Regions from separate parts of the Enterobacter sp. K510 genome, predicted to be linked through region 3. Evidence: predicted binding sites of a transcription regulator. Region 3 holds the regulator's gene; each other region holds the start of a gene.

Region 1 (8,049 bases), on a different contig from region 3:
CAAGACGCAGGTCGCGGATGATCTCCATACGCTCCACGGTATCGATATCTGAGTGCAGATAACGCACCTTCTCGCCGTGCTCTTCGAGGTACTCGGTCAAATCCTCGGCCATACGTTTGGTGAGCGTGGTGACCAGCACACGTTCGTTGATGGCGACGCGCTTGCGGATCTCGGAAAGCAGATCGTCCACCTGGGTCGCCACCGGGCGCACTTCGATAATCGGATCCAGCAGGCCGGTCGGACGCACCACCTGGTCGACAATATCTTCCCCTGATTTTTCCAGCTCGTAAGGACCCGGCGTCGCCGACACGTAGATGGTCTGCGGCGCCAGGGCTTCGAACTCTTCAAATTTCATCGGGCGGTTATCCAGCGCCGACGGCAGACGGAAGCCATATTCCACCAGCGTCTCTTTTCGCGCGCGGTCGCCACGGTACATGCCGCCGATCTGCGGGATGGTGACGTGGGATTCGTCCACCACCAGCAGGCCATCCGCAGGCAGATAGTCAAACAGCGTTGGCGGCGCTTCCCCCGGCCCGCGACCGGAAAGGTAGCGGGAGTAGTTTTCCACCCCGGAGCAATAGCCCAGCTCGTTCATCATTTCGAGGTCAAACTGGGTGCGCTGCGTCAGGCGCTGCTCTTCCAGCAGTTTATTATTAGCAAGCAGGGTCTGACGGCGGTCGGCGAGATCGACTTTGATCTCTTCCATCGCCTGCACGATACGTTCGCGCGGCGTTACATAGTGCGTTTTCGGATACACGGTAAAGCGCTGGATAGACGATTCCACATGCCCGGTAAGCGGATCAAACAGCGACAGGCGCTCCACCTCTTCGTCGAACAGTTCGACGCGCAGCGCCATATCGTCGGATTCCGCCGGGAAAATATCGATCACTTCGCCGCGCACGCGGAAGGTGCCGCGCTGGAACGCCTGATCGTTACGGGTGTACTGCAGCTCCGCCAGGCGGCGCACGATGGCGCGCTGATCGATGATCATACCGGTGGTCAGATGCAGCATCATTTTCAGATACAGGTCAGGATCGCCCAGACCGTAAATGGCCGATACGGAAGCCACCACCACCACGTCACGACGCTCCAGCAGCGCTTTGGTCGCCGACAGACGCATCTGTTCGATGTGCTCGTTCACCGACGAATCCTTTTCGATAAAGGTGTCAGAGCTCGGCACATAGGCTTCCGGCTGGTAGTAATCGTAGTAGGAGACGAAATACTCCACGGCGTTATCCGGGAAGAACTCTTTCATTTCGCCATAGAGCTGCGCGGCCAGGGTTTTGTTAGGCGCCAGCACCATGGTCGGACGCTGAAGGTCGGCGATCACATTAGCGATGGTGAACGTTTTCCCTGAACCGGTTACCCCCAGCAAGGTTTGGTGCGCCAGTCCGTCTTCCAGCCCTTCTTTCAGGCGACGGATGGCCTCTGGCTGATCGCCAGAAGGTTTAAACGCAGAATTCAGTTTGAACGGTTTACTCATGAACGGCTACCTGGTGGAGGAATGAGCGGGCAGGTGATTAATTTTACTCGCGACGGCGATTTTTGCCAATAAAAAATACTGGATGAAAAACCAGTATCGGGCTAGTTTATGAAAGTGGAAGCGTAAACCTGCGCGCACAACGGGCGGGACTTTATCCTGCCTGCGGCATAAAACGCTGCGCTAAAAAGGTTATCCCCAAAAAGTTTTCCTATTTAACATTTGTCAAGTGATGTCATGAAAGTTTTGTGGCAGTCAGTGACACTTTTTTTACAGGCATTGCTTTTATACAAGTTATTGATATTAAATAAATATACTGAAAAGCCGCGTTTCGCATCAATTCATGTCCAGGCCGCATGAACTCTCGCTTCTCACGTGTTTTCTAACTCTAATGCACATGGTTATCCACAGGAATAGTGGATAACTCCCGCCAGGCCATATCCCCTGCCGCTCAGCAAATTCCCGATTTCAGGCCAGACGGCAATAACAAAAAATTTTTATCACTAAATTTTGCGTGGAACAAAGTGTGCCGTCGGGTAAAAGCCTGGCGATTCGGTGACCAAACCGCTCCGCTGATGCACCTTTTTCGCCTGCCACGCACTCACAGCGTGCAGGATTTTCTGCGGTAATCTCAGCGTGCGGTAAATTCCCGTCTTTTTGTTCATCCTGCTCCGAAAAATACGACTTTTGTTGGAGGTGGCAAGTGTTTTGCAACATCTCGTTTACAGAGTAAGTGCCAGCAGCCCCCAGCAACAGGAGAAGCCCGATGTTACGTCTACGCGCAGTAAATCAGTATTACGGCGATCAGCATACGCTGTGGAACGTGGATTTAGATTTAGTGCCCGGCACCTGTACCACGGTGATGGGCTTACAGGGGATGGGTAAAACCACGCTGGTGAACTGTATCACCGGCAATTTGCCCATAGAGAGCGGCAGCATTATCTGGCAGGAAGCCAGCGCCCCGCCGCTGGATCTGTTACAGGTGACGGCGGCGCACCGCACGGCGATGGGGATTGGTTATGTGCCGCAGGATCGGCGGATCTTTTCCCAGCTGACGGTCGAGGAAAATCTGCATATTGCGATGCTGGCGGCAGGCGAGCCGGGCTGTGCGGTGACACCGGCGATCTACGATCTCTTTCCGGAACTGTACGCGCTGCGCCAGGTAAAGGGCGCGGGCTTGTCCGAAGACGACCAGTATCAGCTGGCACTGGCCCGCGCGCTCGTCACCCAGCCGCGCCTGCTGATCCTTGATGAACCGACGCGGGGCGCGGGCCAGGCCTTTATCCATAAGCTCGGTAATTTACTGGTCAGGCTGAATCAGGATCTCGGCATGACCATCCTGCTGGCGGAGCAGCATTTGTCGTTTATCCGCCGCGTTGCCGACCGCTTCTGCCTGCTGCATCGCGGGCGCAACGTGGCGCAGGGGCATGTGCATCAGTTAGATGACCAGCTTATTTCCCACTGGATGACGCAGGATCAAGACCGCTGAGATCAAGATAATGACCGTTTTGCCGTTCCAGCGGCGCGTCTGCCAGCCAGGGGATCTCCCCCAGAAAAGGGGCGGGCAGCACGCGTCGCAGCGTTTCCAGATACTCCGCATGACGTTTGCCCGGCGGCTGCACGTCGTTGGCGATCCAGCCTGCCAGCCGTAACCCCGCCTGACGCACCGCCAGCGCGGTAAGCATCGCGTGGTTAATACAGCCGAGCTTTACGCCAACCACAAGTATTACCGGCAGCGCTTCCTGTCTCACCCAGTCCGCATAACTCTGGCGTTCTGTCAGCGGCGTGAACCAGCCGCCAGCGCCTTCCACCAGCACCCAGTCCGCCTGTGTTTCAAGCGCGCGTAAGCCTGCTGACATCACGCCAAAATCAATGGGGATCCCCTGATCGGCGCTGACGATATGCGGCGAGGTCGGCTCGGCAAAGATATAGGGATTCACCGCCTCATAGTCCAGCGTCAGGCTGGCGTGGCGTTGCAGGGCCAGCGCGTCGCTGTTGCGCAGCCCGTCCGGGGTCATCTCGCTGCCGGAGGCCACAGGTTTATAACCCGCAGTGCGTTTTCCCCGCGCGGTTGCCGCCTGCAACAGCGCGCAGCTGGCGACGGTTTTCCCCACTTCGGTGTCCGTACCGGTGACAAAATAGCGTTCAGTCACGTTCAATTACTCCCCAGAAAAGTGAATAAGTCAGCGGATAGCGTCCCGCGCGTTGCGGCCACGCCAGCTGCAGGCGTTGCAGTTGTCCGCGGGTCAGCGCCTGGGCCTGACGCCCTTCATGCAGATGCGTGGCGCCGATGCCCTTCAGCGAACGCATGGCGCTGAGCGCATCGTCAAAATCCAGCGTGATATGCGCGATCCCGCTGCGGCCGTGCCAGCGACTCACCGTGTCGGTCAGCTGCTGCGGCGGTAAAAAACGATTGGCGTGCGGGTGATGATCCACCGCCTGCCAGGCCTGATTCAGCTCCGGCAGGGAGCCTGCCGCCAGCGTGGTAAAGGCCACCGCGCCACCGGGACGCACTACGCGATAAAGTTCGCTTAATGCCTGATGCAGATCGTCACACCACTGCACCGCCAGATTGCTCCACGCCAGGTCAAACTGCGCGTGGTCAAAGGGCATAGCCTCAATATCTGCCAGCACGTAGTGATGCGCGGCCTGCCGGCGGCGGGCTTCGTCAAGCATGGGCGCGGAGAGATCAAGCGCAGTCACCTGCGCGCCCTGCTCACGCCAGTAACGGCTGAGGGTTCCCGGTCCGCAACCGGCGTCGAGCACCCGTTCAACGGATCGTTCACCGGTCATCGCCAGCAGCAGCTCCGCGCTTTGCCGCTGTAACTGGTCGTGGCGGGTGTAGCCCTGAGCGGCGCGGCCAAAGGCGGCGGCGACCGCAGGTTTATTCACCGGCGTCATGCAGCGCCTCCAGCAAACGATCAATGTCCTGCGGTTCATGATCTGCCGTCAGGGTCAGCCGCAAACGCGCGGTGCCCGGCGGCACGGTGGGCGGGCGGATCGCCGTCACCCAGCAGCCTGCCTGCCGCAGCCGCGCGGCCAGATCCAGCGCCCGGGCGTTATCGCCGACGATCAGCGGCTGAATGGCGCTCTGTGACGCGGTCATGCTGACATCCAGCGCCTGCGCGCCTGCGCGAAAACGGTCAATCAGCGCGCCGAGTTTTTCCCGCCGGGCAGCGCCGTCGGCCTGGCGGATCACCGCCAGCGAGGCGCTGATGGCCATCGCCTGGGCGGGCGGCATGGCGGTGCTGTAAATCAGATGGCGGGCAAACTGCACCAGGTAATCGGCCAGCGCCTCGCTGCACAATACGGCCGCGCCGCTGACGCCAAAACCTTTGCCGAAAGTGACGATCAGCAGTTCCGGGCGGATCCCTGCGGCGTGACAGCTGCCGCGTCCTTCCGGCCCGGTGACGCCGGTGCCGTGGGCGTCATCCACCAGCAGCCAGGCGGACGCACTTTGCGCGGCGGCGGCAATCTCCGCCAGCGGCGCGCTGTCGCCGTCCATGCTGAACACCCCTTCGGTGATCACCAGCTGTTGTCCGGCGCAGGGCTTATCCAGCAGCCCCGTCAGGCTTTGCACGTCATTGTGCGCATAGCGCCGTAGCTGCGCCGGGCTTAAGGCCGCTGCTTCCAGCAGCGAGGCGTGGCTGAGCTTGTCGGCGACCAGCCGGTCATCCTCACCCGCCAGCGCGGCGATCACCGCCTGGTTGGCGGCGAAACCGGAGATAAACAGCAGCGCGCGCGGGTAGCCCAGCCAGTCCGCCAGTTCCGCTTCCAGCGCCTGATGCGCCACGGTGTAGCCGCTGACATGCCCGGAGCCGCCGCTGCCTACGCCATAGCGTTCCGCGCCCTGCTGCCAGGCGCGGATCACCTGCGGATGCTGGCTGAGGCCCAGATAGTCATTGGAGGAAAAGTTACAAAAGCGCTCGCCGTCGTGCGTCAGCCAGCGCCCGGCCCCCTGCTCCATCACGCGCCGGGTGCGCAGCGCCTGCGCCGCGCGACGTTTGTCGAGCGCCGTATCGATGCGCGTCTGCCAGCTCATACCGCCGCCGCGTTGTAATACTGGTCGGTGTCGGCGTTACGCAGTTGCTGTTCAAGCTGATACTGCTGCTCGTTATCGCCATTGATGACGTCGGTTTGCTGCGGATTGAGGCCCAGCTTGCGGAACAGCTGCACGTCTTTGTCCTCTTCCGGGTTCGGCGTGGTCAGCAGTTTGCAGCCGTAGAAAATGGAGTTCGCGCCGGCCATAAAGCACATCGCCTGGGTTTGCTCATTCATCTGCTCGCGCCCGGCGGAAAGGCGCACAAAGGAGGTGGGCATCATGATGCGCGCCACGGCGGTGGTGCGGATAAAATCGAAAGCGTCCACGTCGTCGTTATCCGCCAGCGGCGTGCCTTTCACCTTCACCAGCATGTTGATCGGCACGCTTTCCGGTGGCGTCGGCAGGTTCGCCAGTTGCAGCAGCAGACCGGCGCGATCGGTGACGGTTTCACCTAAGCCCACGATACCGCCGGAGCAGACTTTGATCCCCGCATCGCGCACTTTATCCAGGGTGTCGAGACGCTCCTGATAGGTGCGGGTGGTGATGATGTTGCCGTAAAATTCCGGCGAGGTGTCGAGGTTGTGGTTGTAGTAATCCAGCCCGGCGGCGGCAAGGCGCTGCGCCTGGCTGTCTTCGAGGGTGCCGAGCGTCATGCAGGCTTCCAGCCCCATCGCCTTCACGCCCTGCACCATCTGCTCCAGATAGGGCATATCGCGCTCGTGCGGGTTTTTCCACGCCGCGCCCATGCAGAAGCGTGTCGAACCGGCCGCTTTGGCTTTACGGGCCGAATCCAGCACCTGCTCCACCTCCATCAGGCGCTCGGTGGCCAGCCCGGTTTTATAGCGCGAGCTTTGCGGGCAGTATTTGCAGTCTTCCGGACAGGCGCCGGTTTTGATCGACAGCAGCGTACTGACCTGCACCTGACGCGGGTCGAAATGCTGACGGTGTACGGTTTGCGCCTCGAACAGCAGATCGAGCAGCGGTTTATTAAAGAGTTCGGTGACTTGCGACAAAGTCCAGCGGTGAGCCATGGGGCGTCTCCAAAGGTGTGTTACGTTTTGATTTGGTGTAGACTCGTAAACCTAAATGTTTTTAATTTGGTTTACAAGTCGATTATGACACCGAACGATCTCGCCTTTGATAAGCGCCATATCTGGCATCCTTACACTTCCATGACCACCCCGCTGCCGGTCTACCCGGTGCAGTCTGCCCAAGGCTGTGAGCTGCATCTGGCGACAGGCGAACGACTGGTGGACGGCATGTCGTCCTGGTGGGCGGCGATCCACGGCTATAACCATCCGCAGCTCAATGCGGCGATGAAAGCGCAGATTGATGAGATGTCCCATGTGATGTTCGGCGGCATTACCCATCAGCCCGCGGTGGATTTATGCCGCAGGCTGGTGGCGATGACGCCGGAGCCGCTGGAGTGCGTGTTTCTGGCGGATTCCGGCTCGGTGGCGGTTGAAGTGTCGATGAAGATGGCGTTGCAGTACTGGCAGGCGAAAGGCGAGCCGCGCCAGCGTTTCCTCACCTTCCGCAATGGCTATCACGGCGATACCTTTGGCGCGATGTCGGTATGCGATCCGGATAACTCCATGCACAGCCTGTGGCAGGGATATTTGCCGGATAACCTCTTTGCCCCTGCGCCGCAGAGCCGTTTTGACGGCGAATGGGATGAACTGGACATGGTGCCGTTTGCCCGGCTGATGGCGGCGCACCGTCACGAGATCGCCGCGGTGATCCTTGAACCCATCGTGCAGGGCGCGGGCGGGATGCGAATGTATCACCCGGAGTGGTTAAAACGTATCCGTAAGATGTGCGATCGCGAAGGCATTCTGCTGATCGCCGATGAGATCGCCACCGGCTTCGGGCGCACCGGCAAACTGTTCGCCTGCGAACACGCTGGTATTGCGCCGGATATTCTCTGCCTCGGCAAGGCGCTGACCGGCGGCACCATGACGCTCTCCGCCACCCTGACCACCCGCGCAGTGGCAGAAACCATCAGCAACGGCGAGGCGGGTTGTTTTATGCACGGCCCTACCTTTATGGGTAATCCGCTGGCCTGCGCGGTGGCGAATGCCAGCCTGCAACTGCTGGAGAGCGGCGACTGGCGCGAACAGGTGGCGGCTATCGAAACCCAGTTAATCCGTGAACTGGCAGAGATCCGTGAGGCGGATGCGGTGGCGGACGTGCGGGTACTGGGCGCGATCGGCGTTGTCGAAACCCGCCAGCCGGTCAATATGGCGGCCTTGCAGCGCTTCTTTGTGTCACGCGGCGTATGGGTGCGGCCATTCGGTCGGCTGATCTATTTGATGCCGCCTTATATCATCACCCCGCAACAGCTGACGCAGCTGACGCGGGCGGTGTGCGATGCGGTTCGGGAGCCGGAACATTTCCTGCCATAACGGGCGGCGTGCAAAATTGGGTAAATATTTCGGGATATTGCAGCCGATTTAAACAATCGGCTTCCCGTTTCGCTCAACTTAGTATAAAAAAGCAGGCTTCTAAGGAATTCATTTTAACCTGA
Region 2 (8,049 bases), on a different contig from region 3:
GAAGAAGTAACAATGTGGCGGGTGGTGCTTCGCTAACCCGCCCTACGGTTTTCTGCCGGATAAACGTTAGTGCCATCCGGCAAACAGGGATGAGGAGATAAACATATATCTCCCGCCCACCAGCAGTAACCATAAAAATAACCCCACTCTCTACAAGGCTCGGGGCGCCCGATACGGGCAAAACAGGTCGGCGACAACGCATCATTATCAGGAAATTAACTATGTGTGGAATTGTTGGCGCAGTCGCGCAGCGTGATATTGCTGAAATCCTTCTCGAAGGCTTACGTCGTCTGGAATATCGTGGTTATGACTCTGCGGGACTGGCCGTCGTCGATAACGAAGGGCACATGACCCGTCTGCGTCGTCTGGGTAAAGTTCAGATGCTGTCTCAGGCTGCGGAAGAACATCCGCTCCATGGCGGCACGGGGATCGCACATACACGCTGGGCAACCCACGGCGAACCTTCTGAAGGGAATGCGCACCCGCATGTGTCTGAACACATTGTGGTGGTCCATAACGGTATTATTGAGAACCACGAGCCGCTGCGTGAAGTATTGCAGGCACGTGGCTATGTCTTTGCCTCCGAAACTGATACCGAAGTGATTGCTCACCTCGTTCACTGGGAGCTGGAGCAGGGCGGTACGCTGCGTGACGCCGTGTTACGTGCTATCCCCCAGTTGCGCGGTGCCTACGGCACGGTAATCATGGATACCCGTCATCCGGATACCCTGCTGGCCGCCCGTTCCGGCAGCCCGCTGGTCATTGGCCTCGGCATGGGCGAAAACTTCATCGCTTCCGATCAGTTAGCTCTGCTGCCGGTCACCCGTCGCTTTATCTATCTGGAAGAAGGCGATATCGCTGAAGTTACGCGCCGCAGCGTGACCGTATTCGATAAGTCTGGCCATGAAGTTACGCGCCCGGACATCGAATCTAATCTGCAATACGACGCGGGCGATAAAGGTATCTATCGCCACTACATGCAAAAAGAGATTTATGAGCAGCCGAACGCCATCAAAAACACTCTGACCGGGCGTATCAGCCACGGCGAAGTGGATTTAAGCGAGCTGGGCGCGAATGCCAATGACATGCTGTCACAGGTTGAGCATATCCAGATCGTCGCCTGCGGTACCTCGTACAACTCCGGTATGGTGTCACGCTACTGGTTTGAATCCCTGGCGGGCGTGCCCTGTGATGTGGAGATCGCCTCTGAGTTCCGCTACCGCAAATCCGCGGTGCGTCGCAACAGCCTGATGATCACCCTGTCCCAGTCCGGTGAAACGGCGGATACCCTGGCCGCGCTGCGTTTGTCGAAAGAGCTGGGTTATCTCGGTTCGCTGGCAATCTGTAACGTGCCAGGCTCCTCGCTGGTGCGTGAATCCGATCTGGCGATGATGACCAACGCCGGGACCGAAATCGGCGTGGCCTCCACCAAAGCCTTCACCACCCAGTTAACGGTGCTGCTGATGCTGGTGGCGAAGTTAAGCCGTCTGAAAGGCATGGATGCGTCCATTGAGCACGACATTGTGCATGGTCTGCAGGCGCTGCCGAGCCGTATTGAGCAGATGCTGTCGCAGGACAAACGCATCGAAGCACTGGCAGAAGATTTCTCTGACAAGCATCACGCGCTGTTCCTTGGCCGTGGCGATCAGTATCCGATCGCGCTGGAAGGCGCGCTGAAGCTTAAAGAGATCTCCTATATCCACGCTGAAGCTTATGCGGCGGGCGAGCTGAAACACGGCCCGCTGGCGCTGATTGACGCCGATATGCCGGTGATCGTGGTGGCACCGAATAACGAACTGCTGGAAAAACTGAAATCCAATATTGAAGAAGTGCGCGCCCGTGGCGGCCAGCTGTACGTCTTCGCCGATCGTGATGCCGGTTTCAACAGCAGTGACAACATGCACATTATCGAAATGCCGCATGTGGAAGAGGTGATCGCACCGATTTTCTATACCGTGCCGCTGCAGTTACTGGCCTATCACGTTGCGCTGATCAAAGGCACCGACGTTGACCAGCCGCGTAACCTGGCGAAATCCGTTACGGTTGAGTAAGTAAAACACAGCCCCGCCCGCAAAGGCGGGGCTTTTACCGTCTGCGCTGTTCTGTTTTTACACACATTTCCGCCGCCCTTCTTTATGACAAACTGTCATCTTCAGCTACTTTTTATCCTGTAATAAAAATAAAATGACGCTGTCATGCTCTGTTCATAAATCTTGTAATTATATGATTATAATGGTTTTATTTTGACTATCCCGCCAGTGGTCCCGGCTGTCATAAAACTGTCATATTTCATACATTTTACTGTCACCTGTTTGTCCTATTTTGCATACCGGAGCTACTCAAACAACGATTTACGAAATCTTGCAGGAGTCATTATGAAAGCCATGCGTACCACTGTCGCCACTGTTGTCGCTGCGACCTTATCTCTGAGCGCTTTTGCTGTTAACGCAGCAGCAAGCCTGACTGGCGCGGGTGCAACCTTCCCGGCGCCGGTGTATGCCAAATGGGCTGATACTTACCAGAAAGCCACCGGTAGCAAAGTAAACTACCAGGGTATCGGCTCCTCCGGCGGCGTGAAGCAAATTACCGCTAACACCGTTGATTTCGGCGCGTCTGATGCTCCGCTGTCTGATGAAAAACTGGCTCAGGAAGGCCTTTTCCAGTTCCCTACCGTCATCGGTGGCGTGGTGCTGGCGGTTAACCTGCAGGGCGTGAAATCCGGCGAACTGGTGCTGGACGGCAAAACCCTGGGTGATATTTACCTCGGCAAAATCAAAAAATGGGATGACGCCGCGATTGCGAAACTCAACCCAGGCCTGAAACTGCCTTCGCAGAACATCGCCGTTGTGCGTCGCGCTGATGGTTCCGGCACCTCTTTCGTGTTCACCAGCTACCTGGCGAAAGTGAACGAAGAGTGGAAATCTAAAATCGGTTCAGGCTCTACCGTAAACTGGCCGACCGGTCTGGGCGGTAAAGGCAACGACGGCATCGCCGCTTTCGTTCAGCGTCTGCCAGGCTCTATCGGTTACGTTGAATACGCCTACGCTAAACAGAACAACCTGGCTTACACCAAACTGGTGTCTGCGGATGGCAAACCGGTATCCCCGACCGAAGAAAGCTTCTCTAACGCCGCCAAAGGCGTGGACTGGAGCAAAACCTTCGCTCAGGACCTGACTAACCAGAAAGGCGATGATGCGTGGCCGATCACTTCCACCACCTTCATTCTGATCCACAAAGAGCAGAAGAAACCTGAGCAGGGCGCAGAAGTGCTGAAGTTCTTTGACTGGGCTTATAAAGATGGCGCTAAACAGGCGAATGACCTGGATTACGCTACCCTGCCGGACAACGTGGTTGAGCAGATCCGTGCGGCATGGAAAACCAACGTGAAAGACAGCAGCGGTAAAGCGCTGTACTAAGCAAAGTAGTTAATGATGGCGGATGGCGCTTTCGCTTATCCGCCCTACAAAAATCCGCTAACATGCTTTTTTTGTAGGCCCGGTAAGCGGTAACGCCACCGGGCATCGTTCAAAACAGAGTTCAACTAAAAGAGTGACCTATGGCTGCAACTAAGCCCGCTTTTAACCCACCGGGTAAACAAGGCGACATGATCTTCAGCGCACTGGTAAAACTGGCTGCGCTGATTGTGCTATTGCTGCTGGGCGGCATTATTGTGTCGCTTATTTTCTCCTCCTGGCCAAGCATTCAGAAGTTTGGATTCTCTTTCCTGTGGACCAAAGACTGGGACGCGCCTAACGATATTTACGGGGCGTTGGTGCCGATTTACGGCACGCTGGTGACTTCATTTATCGCGCTGCTGATCGCCGTTCCGGTGAGTTTCGGCATTGCCCTGTTTCTGACTGAACTGGCGCCCGGCTGGCTGCGTCGCCCGCTCGGTATCGCCATTGAACTGCTGGCGGCTATCCCCAGTATCGTTTACGGCATGTGGGGGCTGTTCATCTTCGCGCCCTTGTTTGCGAAATATTTCCAGGAGCCGGTCGGCAACGTACTGTCGAACATTCCGTTTGTGGGCGCGCTCTTCTCCGGCCCGGCGTTCGGTATCGGTATTCTGGCGGCCGGGGTGATCCTCGCCATCATGATCATTCCGTACATCGCCTCCGTAATGCGCGACGTGTTCGAACAAACGCCGGTGATGATGAAAGAGTCGGCATACGGCATCGGCTGTACCACCTGGGAAGTGATCTGGCGCATTGTTCTGCCGTTCACCAAAAATGGGGTCATCGGCGGCGTAATGCTCGGCCTGGGCCGCGCGCTGGGTGAAACCATGGCGGTCACCTTTATCATCGGTAACACCTACCAGCTCGACAGCGCCTCGCTGTATATGCCGGGCAACAGCATTACCTCTGCGCTGGCAAACGAATTTGCGGAAGCCGAGTCCGGCCTGCACGTTTCGGCGCTGATGGAACTGGGGCTGATCCTCTTTGTGATCACCTTTATCGTGCTGGCGATTTCTAAGGTCATGATCATGCGCCTGGCGAAAAACGAGGGGGCACGATAATGGCGACGCTCGAAATGCAAAACACCACGGCTCTGGCGGAATCGCGTCGTAAAATGCAGGCCCGCCGCCGTCTCAAGAACCGTATCGCGCTGACGCTCTCAATGGCGACCATGGCGTTCGGTCTGTTCTGGCTGGTCTGGATCCTGTTCTCCACGGTGACGCGCGGTATCGACGGCATGTCACTGGCGCTATTCACCGAAATGACGCCGCCGCCTAATACGGCGGGCGGGGGCCTGGCAAACGCCCTGGCGGGCAGCGGCTTGTTAATTTTCTGGGCCACCGCAATCGGGACGCCGCTGGGCATTATGGCCGGTATTTATCTGGCGGAGTATGGCCGCAAATCCTGGCTGTCGGAAGTGATCCGTTTCATTAACGATATTCTGCTCTCTGCGCCGTCGATTGTGGTTGGTCTGTTCGTTTACACCATTGTGGTGGCGCAGATGGAGCACTTCTCTGGCTGGGCAGGCGTGATCGCGCTGGCGCTGTTGCAGGTGCCTATTGTCATCCGTACCACGGAGAACATGCTGAAACTGGTGCCGGACAGCCTGCGTGAAGCCGCTTATGCGCTGGGCACGCCGAAGTGGAAGATGATCTCTTCCATTACGTTAAAAGCCTCTGTTTCCGGCATCCTGACCGGCATCCTGCTGGCCGTTGCGCGTATCGCCGGTGAAACCGCGCCGCTGCTGTTTACCGCGCTCTCCAACCAGTTCTGGAGCACGGACATGATGCAGCCTATCGCCAACCTGCCGGTGACGATTTTCAAATTTGCCATGAGTCCGTTTGCCGAGTGGCAGGAACTGGCCTGGGCAGGCGTGCTGATTATCACCCTGTGCGTACTGTTGCTGAACATTCTGGCGCGCGTGATCTTCGCGAAGAAGAAACACGGTTAATATTTTGCGGCGGGGCCACGGGCCGCGCCGAATGAGGAAAGAGTAAAATGAGTATGGTTGATACTGCATCCGGTAAGATCCAGGTTCGTGATTTGAACTTCTATTACGGGAAATTCCATGCCCTGAAAAATATCAGTCTGGATATTGCCAAAAACCAGGTGACGGCGTTTATCGGCCCGTCAGGCTGTGGCAAATCCACCCTGCTGCGTACTTTTAACAAAATGTACTCGCTCTATCCGGAGCAGCGTGCAGAAGGCGAAATCCTGCTGGATGGCGACAATATTCTCACCAATACCCAGGACATCGCGCTGCTGCGCGCTAAAGTCGGCATGGTCTTCCAGAAGCCGACGCCGTTCCCGATGTCGATTTATGACAACATCGCCTTTGGCGTGCGCCTGTTTGAAAAGCTCTCCCGTACCGATATGGACGAGCGCGTCCAGTGGGCGCTGACCAAGGCCGCGTTATGGAATGAAACCAAAGATAAACTGCACCAGAGCGGTTATTCGCTCTCCGGTGGTCAGCAGCAGCGTTTATGTATCGCCCGCGGCATCGCCATTCGCCCGGAAGTGCTGCTGCTGGATGAGCCCTGCTCGGCGCTGGATCCTATCTCTACTGGCCGTATTGAAGAGCTGATCACCGAGTTAAAACAGGATTACACCGTGGTTATCGTGACCCACAACATGCAGCAGGCTGCGCGTTGCTCCGATCACACGGCGTTTATGTACCTTGGCGAGCTTATTGAGTTCAGCAACACCGACGATCTGTTTACCAAGCCGGCTAAGAAACAAACTGAAGATTACATCACGGGTCGCTACGGCTGATTCAGGAGCACGCTATGGATAACCTTAACCTCAATAAACACATTTCCGGCCAGTTCAACGCCGAGCTGGAAAGTATTCGCACTCAGGTCATGACCATGGGTGGAATGGTGGAGCAGCAGCTCTCTGACGCTATCACCGCCATGCACAATCAGGACAGCGAGCTGGCCAAGCGCGTGGTGGCAGGCGACCAGCAGGTCAATATGATGGAAGTCGCAATTGATGAAGCCTGTGTGCGCATCATCGCCAAGCGTCAGCCTACCGCCAGCGACCTGCGTCTGGTGATGGCGATCATCAAAACCATCGCCGAGCTTGAGCGTATTGGCGACGTGGCCGACAAAATTTGCCGCACGGCGCTGGAGAAATTCTCTCAGCAACACCAGCCGCTGCTGGTGAGCCTGGAGTCCCTTGGCCGCCACACGGTGCAGATGCTGCATGATGTGCTGGATGCGTTCGCGCGCATGGATCTCGATGAAGCGATCCGTATTTACCGCGAAGACAAGAAAGTGGATCAGGAATATGAAGGCATTGTGCGTCAGCTGATGACCTACATGATGGAAGATCCGCGCACGATCCCAAGCGTACTGACAGCGCTGTTCTGCGCGCGCTCCATCGAGCGTATCGGCGACCGCTGCCAGAACATTTGCGAATACATTTTCTACTTCGTGAAAGGTCAGGATTTCCGCCACGTGGGCGGCGACGAGCTGGACAAACTGCTCGCCGGCAGCGATCCGAAAGAGTGATCTTTTAAGGCCGGATATCCGGCCTTAATATCAGAACCTGTAGGCCGGATAAGCGTCAGCGCCATCCGGCTTTTTTAGCGGGTAATATCCCACCCGCGCGCCTTCCACAATTCCGGCAGCTGCGCCAGATCGGTAAAGGTCGTCACCTTCGGGTGGTCAAGGGGCTTATTATGCGGATCGGCGCAGAAGTAGAACACTTCCATGCCCGCCGCGATGCCCGCCTGCGCCCCGGCCGAGGAATCATCCACCAGAATACATTTCGTCGGATCGACGTTCATTGCTTTCGCGGCGTGGTACATCAGCGCCGGATCGGGTTTCCAGCGCTGAATATCGTAGCCGCTGAACAATAAATCCGGGAAATGGTGCAGCATTCCCAGCTTACCCAGCGAATGATTCATTTTGCTTACCGGCCCGTTAGACACCACACACATCGGTACGGTCATCGCGTCCAGCAACGCATTTGCACCCGCAATGACTTCAAGTTCGCTGTCGAACAGACGTGCGACCTCGGCGCGGTAGACAGGTTCGAGATCGGCTTTCGCCAGATCCACGCCGTTTTCGGCGTTAACGATGTCGATAATCTCGTAGAGTTTCACGCCCTTAAAGCGTTTAAATACCTCCTCAAGATCAAGCGTAATGCCAAATTCCCGGAACATATGGACATAAGCCCGGGAACAAATCACTTCACTGTCGACCAGCGTGCCGTCACAGTCGAAAAATACCGCGTCAATTTGGGACATGCCGTTTCCTGTTTTAATGCAATTTTAACGATTACGTGATGCAGATTACGCCGCGCAATCGTTGCCGTATAAGCAAAATCAATGAAAAAAAATGGGTGATACCCATCACCATTGTCGCATTTTGGTATAGGATAGCGACGGATTTTTCCCTCCCATGTTTGGAAATTGATAATGAGCCAACAACACACCACCCAGCCATCAGGCCAGGGGTTGCTCGACCGCGTGTTTAAACTGCGTGAACACGGCACAACGGCACGCACCGAAGTCATCGCCGGGTTCACCACCTTCCTGACGATGGTCTATATCGTTTTTGTTAACCCGCAAATCCTGGGCGCCGCTGGC
Region 3 (8,049 bases):
CAACACTTCCACCGGCAGATCCCCGGTAAGCGCCTGGATTTTCCGTTGCGCGTCCGCCAGGTATTCATCGGTGGTGATTTCAATATCCAGCCACACCGGCGGGCTGACCGGCTGGTCGCGCCATTGCTCAAGCTGTTCGCCAATAGCCGCCAGATCGCCTTTGATCACCGCCAGTTGCTGAGTAACCGGCACCGTCAGCGGCGTCACCTCCGCCAGCCTGCCGTCGCTGAAGGTCACCAGGTTGACGCTTTTCGGCCTGCCGGTTTCATCAAAACTTAACGCGATGGGCGAGCCGCAATAACGGATATGTTCCTGACCGCCCACCAGCTGCGGACGGTGAATATGGCCGAGAGCAAGATAATCCACCGGCGGGAAGTTCTGTGCCGGGAAAGCGTCCAGCGTGCCGATATAAATGTCACGTACCGCGTCACTTTTGCTGGCTCCGACGGTGGTCAGATGGCCGCTGGCAATAACCGGCAGCCTCTGCTCCCCGCGCAGGGCACAGGCTTCTTCATACTGCTGCTGGTAATACGCTGTGATGCTGGTCAGCAAAAGCTGTTGTTTCTGGCTGCCCGATAACCCGGCCTGGCTTAACACGATGTCGCGCGGGCGTAAAAACGGCACCGGGCAGAACACCGCGCCCGGCGTGCCGTCCCGGCGTTTGAGCATAAAGGGCGCGCTGCCAGCGGTGGCGACCACAGTGGTATTTAAAAAGGCGAGAATTTCGCGGGATTCGTTAAGCGTGGCGACGGAATCGTGGTTACCCGCCAGCACCACCAGGTGACAGCCGGTTTGCTGCAAATTCACCACAAAGCGGTTGTAGAGTTCGCGGGCGTAGCTCGGCGGCGAGCCGGTATCAAAAATGTCGCCTGCGACAATAATCACATCCACCTGCTGTTCTTCCGCGGTTTTCAGCAGCCAGTCAAGAAAGGCGGCATGTTCAGCGGCCCGGCTTTTGCTGTAAAAGTTTTGACCCAGGTGCCAGTCAGAGGTGTGAAGAAGACGCATAACGATCCCATGGCAAAAAAGCGTGAAGCCGATTATAAACGTTAAGCGGCGTGAAGATAGTTATCGGTTTTTTCACGAGTGTCATAAAACAATGGCTTGAGTCATCAGGCAGTCATCATTTTCATAAATCTGTCATAAATCTGACGCATAATGCCACCGCAACATATACTGGCGACTTAATAAATACAGGGCAAATTATGGCGAGACGCATTCTGGTCGTGGAAGATGAAGCTCCAATTCGTGAAATGGTATGCTTTGTCCTCGAGCAAAACGGCTTCCAGCCTGTCGAAGCGGAAGATTATGACAGCGCGGTGAACCAGTTGAATGAACCCTGGCCCGATCTCATTTTGCTCGACTGGATGCTACCGGGCGGTTCCGGTATTCAGTTTATCAAACATGTGAAGCGTGAAGCCCTGACCCGTGATATTCCGGTGATGATGCTTACCGCCCGCGGCGAGGAAGAAGATCGCGTACGTGGTCTGGAAACCGGGGCGGATGATTACATCACCAAGCCGTTCTCGCCAAAAGAGCTGGTGGCGCGTATTAAAGCCGTGATGCGCCGCATCTCGCCGATGGCGGTGGAAGAGGTGATCGAAATGCAGGGCCTGAGCCTGGATCCCACTTCCCACCGCGTGATGACCGGCGAAAATCCCCTCGATATGGGGCCTACCGAATTTAAGCTATTACACTTCTTTATGACCCATCCGGAGCGTGTCTACAGCCGGGAACAGTTGCTGAACCATGTGTGGGGCACCAACGTTTACGTTGAAGATCGCACGGTTGACGTGCATATTCGCCGCCTGCGTAAAGCGCTGGAACATAGCGGCCACGATCGTATGGTACAGACCGTCCGCGGCACGGGTTATCGTTTTTCGACCCGTTTCTAACATCTGAAGGGAGTGTGACGCGTGCTGGAACGGCTGTCATGGAAAAGGCTGGTGCTGGAGCTGGTGCTGTGTTGCATCCCGGCGCTGGTGCTCGGCGCCATATTTGGTTATCTGCCGTGGTTTTTGCTGGCGGCCGTCACCGGATTACTGGTCTGGCATTTCTGGAACTTACTGCAACTCTCCTGGTGGCTCTGGGTGGACAGAAGCATGACGCCGCCGCCGGGCCACGGTAGCTGGGAGCCGCTGTTATACGGGCTGCACCAGATGCAGATGCGTAACAAAAAACGCCGTCGCGAACTGGGCAGCCTGATCAAACGCTTCCGCAGCGGCGCGGAGTCGCTGCCGGACGCCGTGGTGCTTACCACCGCAGAAGGCGTGATCTTCTGGTGTAACGGTCTGGCGCAGCAACTGCTGGGCCTGCGCTGGCCGGACGATAACGGCCAGAACATCCTTAACCTGCTGCGTTATCCCGAATTCACCCAGTACCTGAAGCGTCAGGAATTCCTTAAGCCCCTCAATCTGGTGCTGAATAATGGCCGCCATCTGGAAATTCGCGTCATGCCCTACAGCGATCAGCAACTGCTGATGGTGGCGCGTGATGTCACGCAGATGCATCAGCTGGAAGGCGCGCGCCGTAACTTCTTCGCCAACGTCAGCCATGAACTGCGCACGCCATTGACGGTATTGCAGGGCTATCTGGAGATGATGCAGGAGCAGACGCTGGAAGGCGCGCCCCGTGAAAAAGCGCTGCATACCATGCGCGAGCAGACCTCACGTATGGAAGGGCTGGTGCGCCAGCTGCTGACGCTCTCTAAAATTGAAGCCTCGCCGGTGCAACTGCTGAACGAAACCATTGATGTGCCGATGATGCTGCGGGTGGTGGAGCGGGAAGCGCAAACCCTCAGCCAGCAAAAGCAGACTATTGAGTTCCACATCGACAGCTCGCTGAAAGTGCTGGGCAGTGAAGATCAACTGCGCAGCGCCATCTCCAACCTGGTGTATAACGCGGTCAACCATACGCCGCCCGCCACCCATATTGTGGTGAGCTGGAAGCGCGTACCCCACGGCGCAGAATTTTGCGTTGAAGATAACGGACCGGGGATCGCGGCCGAGCACATTCCGCGCCTGACGGAGCGTTTCTACCGGGTGGATAAAGCGCGATCCCGGCAGACCGGCGGCAGTGGGCTGGGGCTGGCCATCGTTAAACATGCGGTCAATCATCACGACAGCCGCCTCAATATTACCAGCACGCCAGGGCAGGGCACGCGTTTCAGTTTTATTCTGCCGGAACGTTTGATCGCCAAAAACAGCGCCTGACGCCCCGACTGTCAGCTTATCTTTCCGCAGGCCAGCTAATGCTGGCCTGTTTGCGTTCCGGTTCACCTTTTTCTGACCGATTATTGTACGGCTGATGATTTTTTGTTCGCATGATAAGCCATGTGTTTTTCTTATACATAGCGTTTTGAACTGGTAACCATATAGGTAGCAGCAGATCCATCTGGTTTTACGATCCCGTCTTGCCTTTAAACGTTATAAGCGTTTAAATTGCGCCCCTGATACTGTCATACCGACTGTATTTGCGTGGTAAATCGAAAAACTATTCTTCGCCACGTCATGCGGGAAGCATATCCCGCTGAAATTGAGAGAAATTGCCGTCGTATTGTTCCAAAGGCACTGGCGAACATTTCATCGTTTCCAACACCACATCCACAGGCAGCACACGTTTATGACTCATCGCTTAAAACCACGAGACATCATGGCTCTGGGCTTTATGACTTTCGCCCTCTTTGTCGGCGCAGGTAACATTATTTTTCCGCCAATGGTCGGTTTGCAGGCGGGTGAACACGTCTGGACGGCGGCGTTCGGCTTTCTGATCACCGCCGTAGGCCTGCCGGTGCTGACTGTAGTCGCGCTGGCGAAAGTGGGCGGCGGCGTGGACAGCCTCAGTATGCCGATCGGCAAAGCGGCGGGCGTGCTGCTGGCCACCGTCTGCTATCTGGCGGTCGGGCCGTTGTTCGCTATTCCGCGTACCACAACCGTCTCTTTTGAAGTGGGGATCGCCCCGCTGACCGGCGATGGCGCGATGCCGCTGATGATTTACAGCCTCGTCTATTTTGCGCTGGTGATCCTGGTATCGCTCTATCCGGGCAAACTGCTGGATACCGTGGGTAACTTCCTCGCGCCGATGAAAATCATCGCCCTGACGGTGCTGTCCGTTGCCGCGCTCGTCTGGCCGGCAGGCCCGATCAGCAGCGCGATGGATGCCTACCAGAATGCCGCGTTCTCTAACGGCTTTGTGAACGGCTATCTCACCATGGATACGCTGGGCGCGATGGTCTTTGGCATCGTCATCGTTAACGCCGCCCGTTCGCGCGGCGTGACAGATTCCCGTCTGCTGACCCGTTACACTATCTGGGCTGGCCTGATTGCCGGTGTGGGTCTGACGCTGCTGTATCTGGCGCTGTTCCGCCTCGGCTCTGACAGCAGCACGCTGGTAGAACAGTCTGCCAACGGCGCGGCTATTCTTCATGCTTACGTTCAGCACACCTTTGGCGGCGCAGGCAGCCTGCTACTGGCGGCGCTGATTTTCCTCGCCTGTCTGGTGACGGCGGTTGGCCTGACCTGCGCCTGCGCGGAGTTCTTCGCCCAGTATCTGCCGTTCTCTTACCGTACGCTGGCCTTTGTGCTTGGCGGCTTCTCGATGCTGGTGTCTAACCTTGGCCTGAGCCACCTGATCCAGATTTCCATACCGGTGCTGACCGCCATTTATCCGCCGTGTATCGCACTGGTTGTATTAAGCTTTACCCGTTCATGGTGGCATAATTCGTCGCGCATCATCGCGCCGGCGATGTTCATCAGCCTGGCCTTTGGTATCCTTGACGGTATCAAAGCTTCCGCCATTGGCGGTGTGTTGCCAGCCTGGACCCAGCGTTTACCGCTGGCGGAGCAGGGGCTGGCATGGTTAATGCCAACGATTGTGATCGTGGTACTGGCCGTGATCTGGGATCGTGCCGCAGGGCGTCAGGTGACTTCCCGCGCACACTGATCAACGGTTGCTTGTCATAACCACGGGGCTTACCATCCCGTGGTTTTTTTATTTTTGTTATGGCACGGGAAACAATGGAAAGTACTAACAAGCTAAAGCGGGGGTTAAGCACCCGACACATCCGCTTTATGGCGCTCGGTTCGGCAATAGGCACGGGCCTGTTCTATGGTTCGGCGGACGCCATCAAAATGGCCGGGCCGAGCGTGCTGCTCGCCTATATTATCGGCGGCGCGGCAGCCTATATCATCATGCGCGCGCTGGGCGAAATGTCGGTACATAACCCGGCGGCCAGTTCGTTCTCACGCTATGCCCAGGAAAACCTCGGCCCGCTGGCGGGCTACATTACCGGCTGGACCTACTGCTTTGAGATCCTGATTGTCGCCATCGCCGATGTCACGGCGTTCGGCATCTATATGGGCGTCTGGTTCCCGACGGTGCCGCACTGGATCTGGGTGCTGAGCGTGGTGATGATTATCTGCGCCGTCAACCTGATGAGCGTGAAGGTATTCGGCGAGCTGGAGTTCTGGTTCTCGTTTTTTAAAGTCGCCACTATTATCGTGATGATCGCGGCGGGCTTTGGCATCATCATCTGGGGCATTGGCAACGGCGGCGAACCGACCGGCATCCACAACTTATGGAGCAACGGCGGCTTCTTCAGCAACGGCTGGCTCGGCATGGTGATGTCACTGCAAATGGTGATGTTTGCTTACGGTGGCATCGAAATCATCGGCATTACCGCCGGGGAAGCGAAAGATCCACAGACCTCTATTCCGCGCGCCATCAACTCCGTGCCGATGCGTATCCTGGTGTTTTATGTCGGCACGCTCTTTGTGATCATGTCCATCTACCCGTGGAACCAGGTGGGCACCAACGGCAGCCCGTTCGTACTGACCTTCCAGCATCTGGGCATCACCTTTGCCGCCAGTATCCTCAACTTTGTGGTGCTGACCGCGTCGCTGTCGGCGATTAACAGCGATGTGTTTGGCGTCGGCCGTATGCTGCACGGCATGGCCGAACAGGGCAGCGCGCCGAAGATGTTCGCGAAAACCTCGCGCAACGGCATTCCGTGGGTGACGGTGGTGGTCATGACGGTGGCGCTGCTGTTCGCGGCCTGGCTGAACTACATCATGCCGGAGAACGTCTTCCTGGTGATCGCCTCGCTGGCGACCTTCGCCACCGTGTGGGTGTGGATCATGATTTTGCTGTCGCAGATCGCTTTCCGTCGCCGTCTGCCGCCGGAAGAAGTGGCGGCGCTGAAGTTTAAAGTGCCGGGCGGCGTACCCACGACCATCGCCGGTCTGCTGTTCCTGGTGTTTATTATCGCGCTGATTGGCTGGCATCCGGAAACCCGCATTTCGCTGTACGTGGGCTTTGCGTGGATTGCGCTGCTGCTTATCGGCTGGATGTTTAAGCGCCGTTACGACCGCAAAACCGCCTGATCTCCTGAACTTTTGCCGGGTGAGCGTCCTGCCGCCCGGCAATGCCGCAGCATCTCCTCCTCCCCCATGCTCCTCCCCCAATTATCAGCAGTATGATGAGTGAACTTTCACTATGCTGTGGCAAGGTGGCGTCATTTTTCAGCAAGGGGTAAAGCGATGTTGAACGCCTGGCATCTTCCGGTAGCGCCGTTTGTAAAACTCAATAAAGATCAGCTTTTTATAACCTTTTGGCTGGCGGGCAACGATTTGCCTGCGCAGGTTAAACTGCGCACGGAAAAGGACAACGAAGAGACGTCCATCCTGATGCACCCGCTGCGCAGTGCACCGTACCCCGGCGTAACCGCCTGGCGCGCCGCCATCGACGTGTCCGAAGGACAACCGCGCCGTCGCTACAGCTTTAAACTGCTGTGGGCGGATCGCCAGCGCTGGTTTACGCCGCAGGGCTTCAGCGATTTCCCGCCCGCACGGCTGGAGCAGTTTGCCATCGATTGCCCGGATAATGGCCCGCAGTGGGTGGCGGATCAGGTGTTTTATCAGATCTTTCCCGATCGCTTTGCCCGCAGCCAGCCGCGTACGCCGGAGCAGGACAACGTCTATTACCATCACGCCGCCGGGCAGGAGATCGTGCTGCGCGACTGGGATGAACCCCTCACCGGTGAGGCGGGCGGATCGACTTTTTACGGCGGCGATCTGGATGGCATCAGCGAAAAGCTGCCCTATCTGAAAAAGCTTGGCGTCACGGCGCTGTACCTCAACCCGGTGTTTGTCGCCCCCAGCGTACACAAATACGATACTGAAGATTATCGCCACGTCGACCCGCAGTTCGGCGGCGATCAGGCCCTGCTGCGGCTGCGTGCTAACACGCAGCGCGAAGGCATCCGTCTGGTGCTCGACGGCGTGTTTAATCACAGCGGCGACTCCCACGCCTGGTTTGACCGGCATAATCGCGGCACCATCGGTGCCTGCCATAATCCGGCCTCCGAATGGCGGGAATGGTACAGCTTTTCCGACGACGGCCACGCCCTCGACTGGCTTGGCTATGCCAGCCTGCCAAAGCTGGATTATCAGTCGGCCTCGCTGGTGGAGGAGATTTACAAAGGCGAAGACAGCATTGTGCGCCACTGGCTGAAAGCGCCGTGGAATATGGACGGCTGGCGGCTCGATGTGGTGCATATGCTGGGTGAAGCAGGCGGCGCGCGTAATAACCTGCTGCACATCAGCGGCATCACTCAGGCGGCGAAAGAGACGCAGCCGGAAGCCTATATTGTGGGTGAGCATTTTGGCGATGCGCGGCAATGGTTGCAGGCGGATGCCGAAGACGCGGCGATGAACTACCGGGGCTTTACCATTCCGCTGTGGGGCTTCCTCGCAAACACCGATATTTCCTACGATCCGCAGCATATCGATGCCGCCACCTGCATGGCGTGGATGGATAACTACCGCGCCGGGCTGTCGCATCAGCAACAGTTGCGCATGTTTAACCAGCTCGACAGCCACGATACCTCGCGTTTTAAAACGCTGCTTGGCAAGGACATCGCGCGGATGCCGCTGGCGGTGGTCTGGCTGTTCAGCTGGCCTGGCGTGCCCTGTATCTATTACGGCGATGAAGTGGGGCTGGATGGCAACAACGATCCCTTCTGCCGTAAGCCGTTCCCGTGGGACAAAGAAA

The links. Region 3 encodes PhoB, which activates phosphate uptake and scavenging genes when phosphate is short. Its sites were predicted from a motif close to CTGTCATAAAACTGNCNNAT; they were not measured.
Region 1: uvrB (excinuclease ABC subunit UvrB) is a predicted target of PhoB. The motif match lies at 1,716-1,735, and genes of this name have one in related genera.
Region 2: pstS (phosphate ABC transporter substrate-binding protein PstS) is a predicted target of PhoB. The motif match lies at 2,269-2,288, and genes of this name have one in related genera.

The regions. Positions count from the first base shown of each region.
Region 1 covers NZ_JBNRLQ010000011.1:89,590-97,638, reverse strand. The annotation lists gene uvrB (excinuclease ABC subunit UvrB) at 1-1,483, opposite strand, end outside; gene ACQUTD_RS18390 (ABC transporter ATP-binding protein) at 2,247-2,969, shown strand; gene bioD (dethiobiotin synthase) at 2,932-3,633, opposite strand; gene bioC (malonyl-ACP O-methyltransferase BioC) at 3,626-4,381, opposite strand; gene bioF (8-amino-7-oxononanoate synthase) at 4,365-5,522, opposite strand; gene bioB (biotin synthase BioB) at 5,519-6,553, opposite strand; gene bioA (adenosylmethionine--8-amino-7-oxononanoate transaminase) at 6,638-7,927, shown strand.
Region 2 covers NZ_JBNRLQ010000005.1:28,045-36,093, forward strand. The annotation lists gene glmU (bifunctional UDP-N-acetylglucosamine diphosphorylase/glucosamine-1-phosphate N-acetyltransferase GlmU) at 1-10, shown strand, start outside; gene glmS (glutamine--fructose-6-phosphate transaminase (isomerizing)) at 222-2,051, shown strand; gene pstS (phosphate ABC transporter substrate-binding protein PstS) at 2,376-3,416, shown strand; gene pstC (phosphate ABC transporter permease PstC) at 3,557-4,516, shown strand; gene pstA (phosphate ABC transporter permease PstA) at 4,516-5,406, shown strand; gene pstB (phosphate ABC transporter ATP-binding protein PstB) at 5,454-6,227, shown strand; gene phoU (phosphate signaling complex protein PhoU) at 6,242-6,967, shown strand; gene yieH (6-phosphogluconate phosphatase) at 7,042-7,707, opposite strand; gene ACQUTD_RS09895 (NCS2 family permease) at 7,879-8,049, shown strand, end outside.
Region 3 covers NZ_JBNRLQ010000003.1:376,614-384,662, reverse strand. The annotation lists gene sbcD (exonuclease subunit SbcD) at 1-1,008, opposite strand, end outside; gene phoB (phosphate response regulator transcription factor PhoB) at 1,206-1,895, shown strand; gene phoR (phosphate regulon sensor histidine kinase PhoR) at 1,917-3,212, shown strand; gene brnQ (branched-chain amino acid transporter carrier protein BrnQ) at 3,622-4,941, shown strand; gene proY (proline-specific permease ProY) at 5,016-6,380, shown strand; gene malZ (maltodextrin glucosidase) at 6,537-8,049, shown strand, end outside.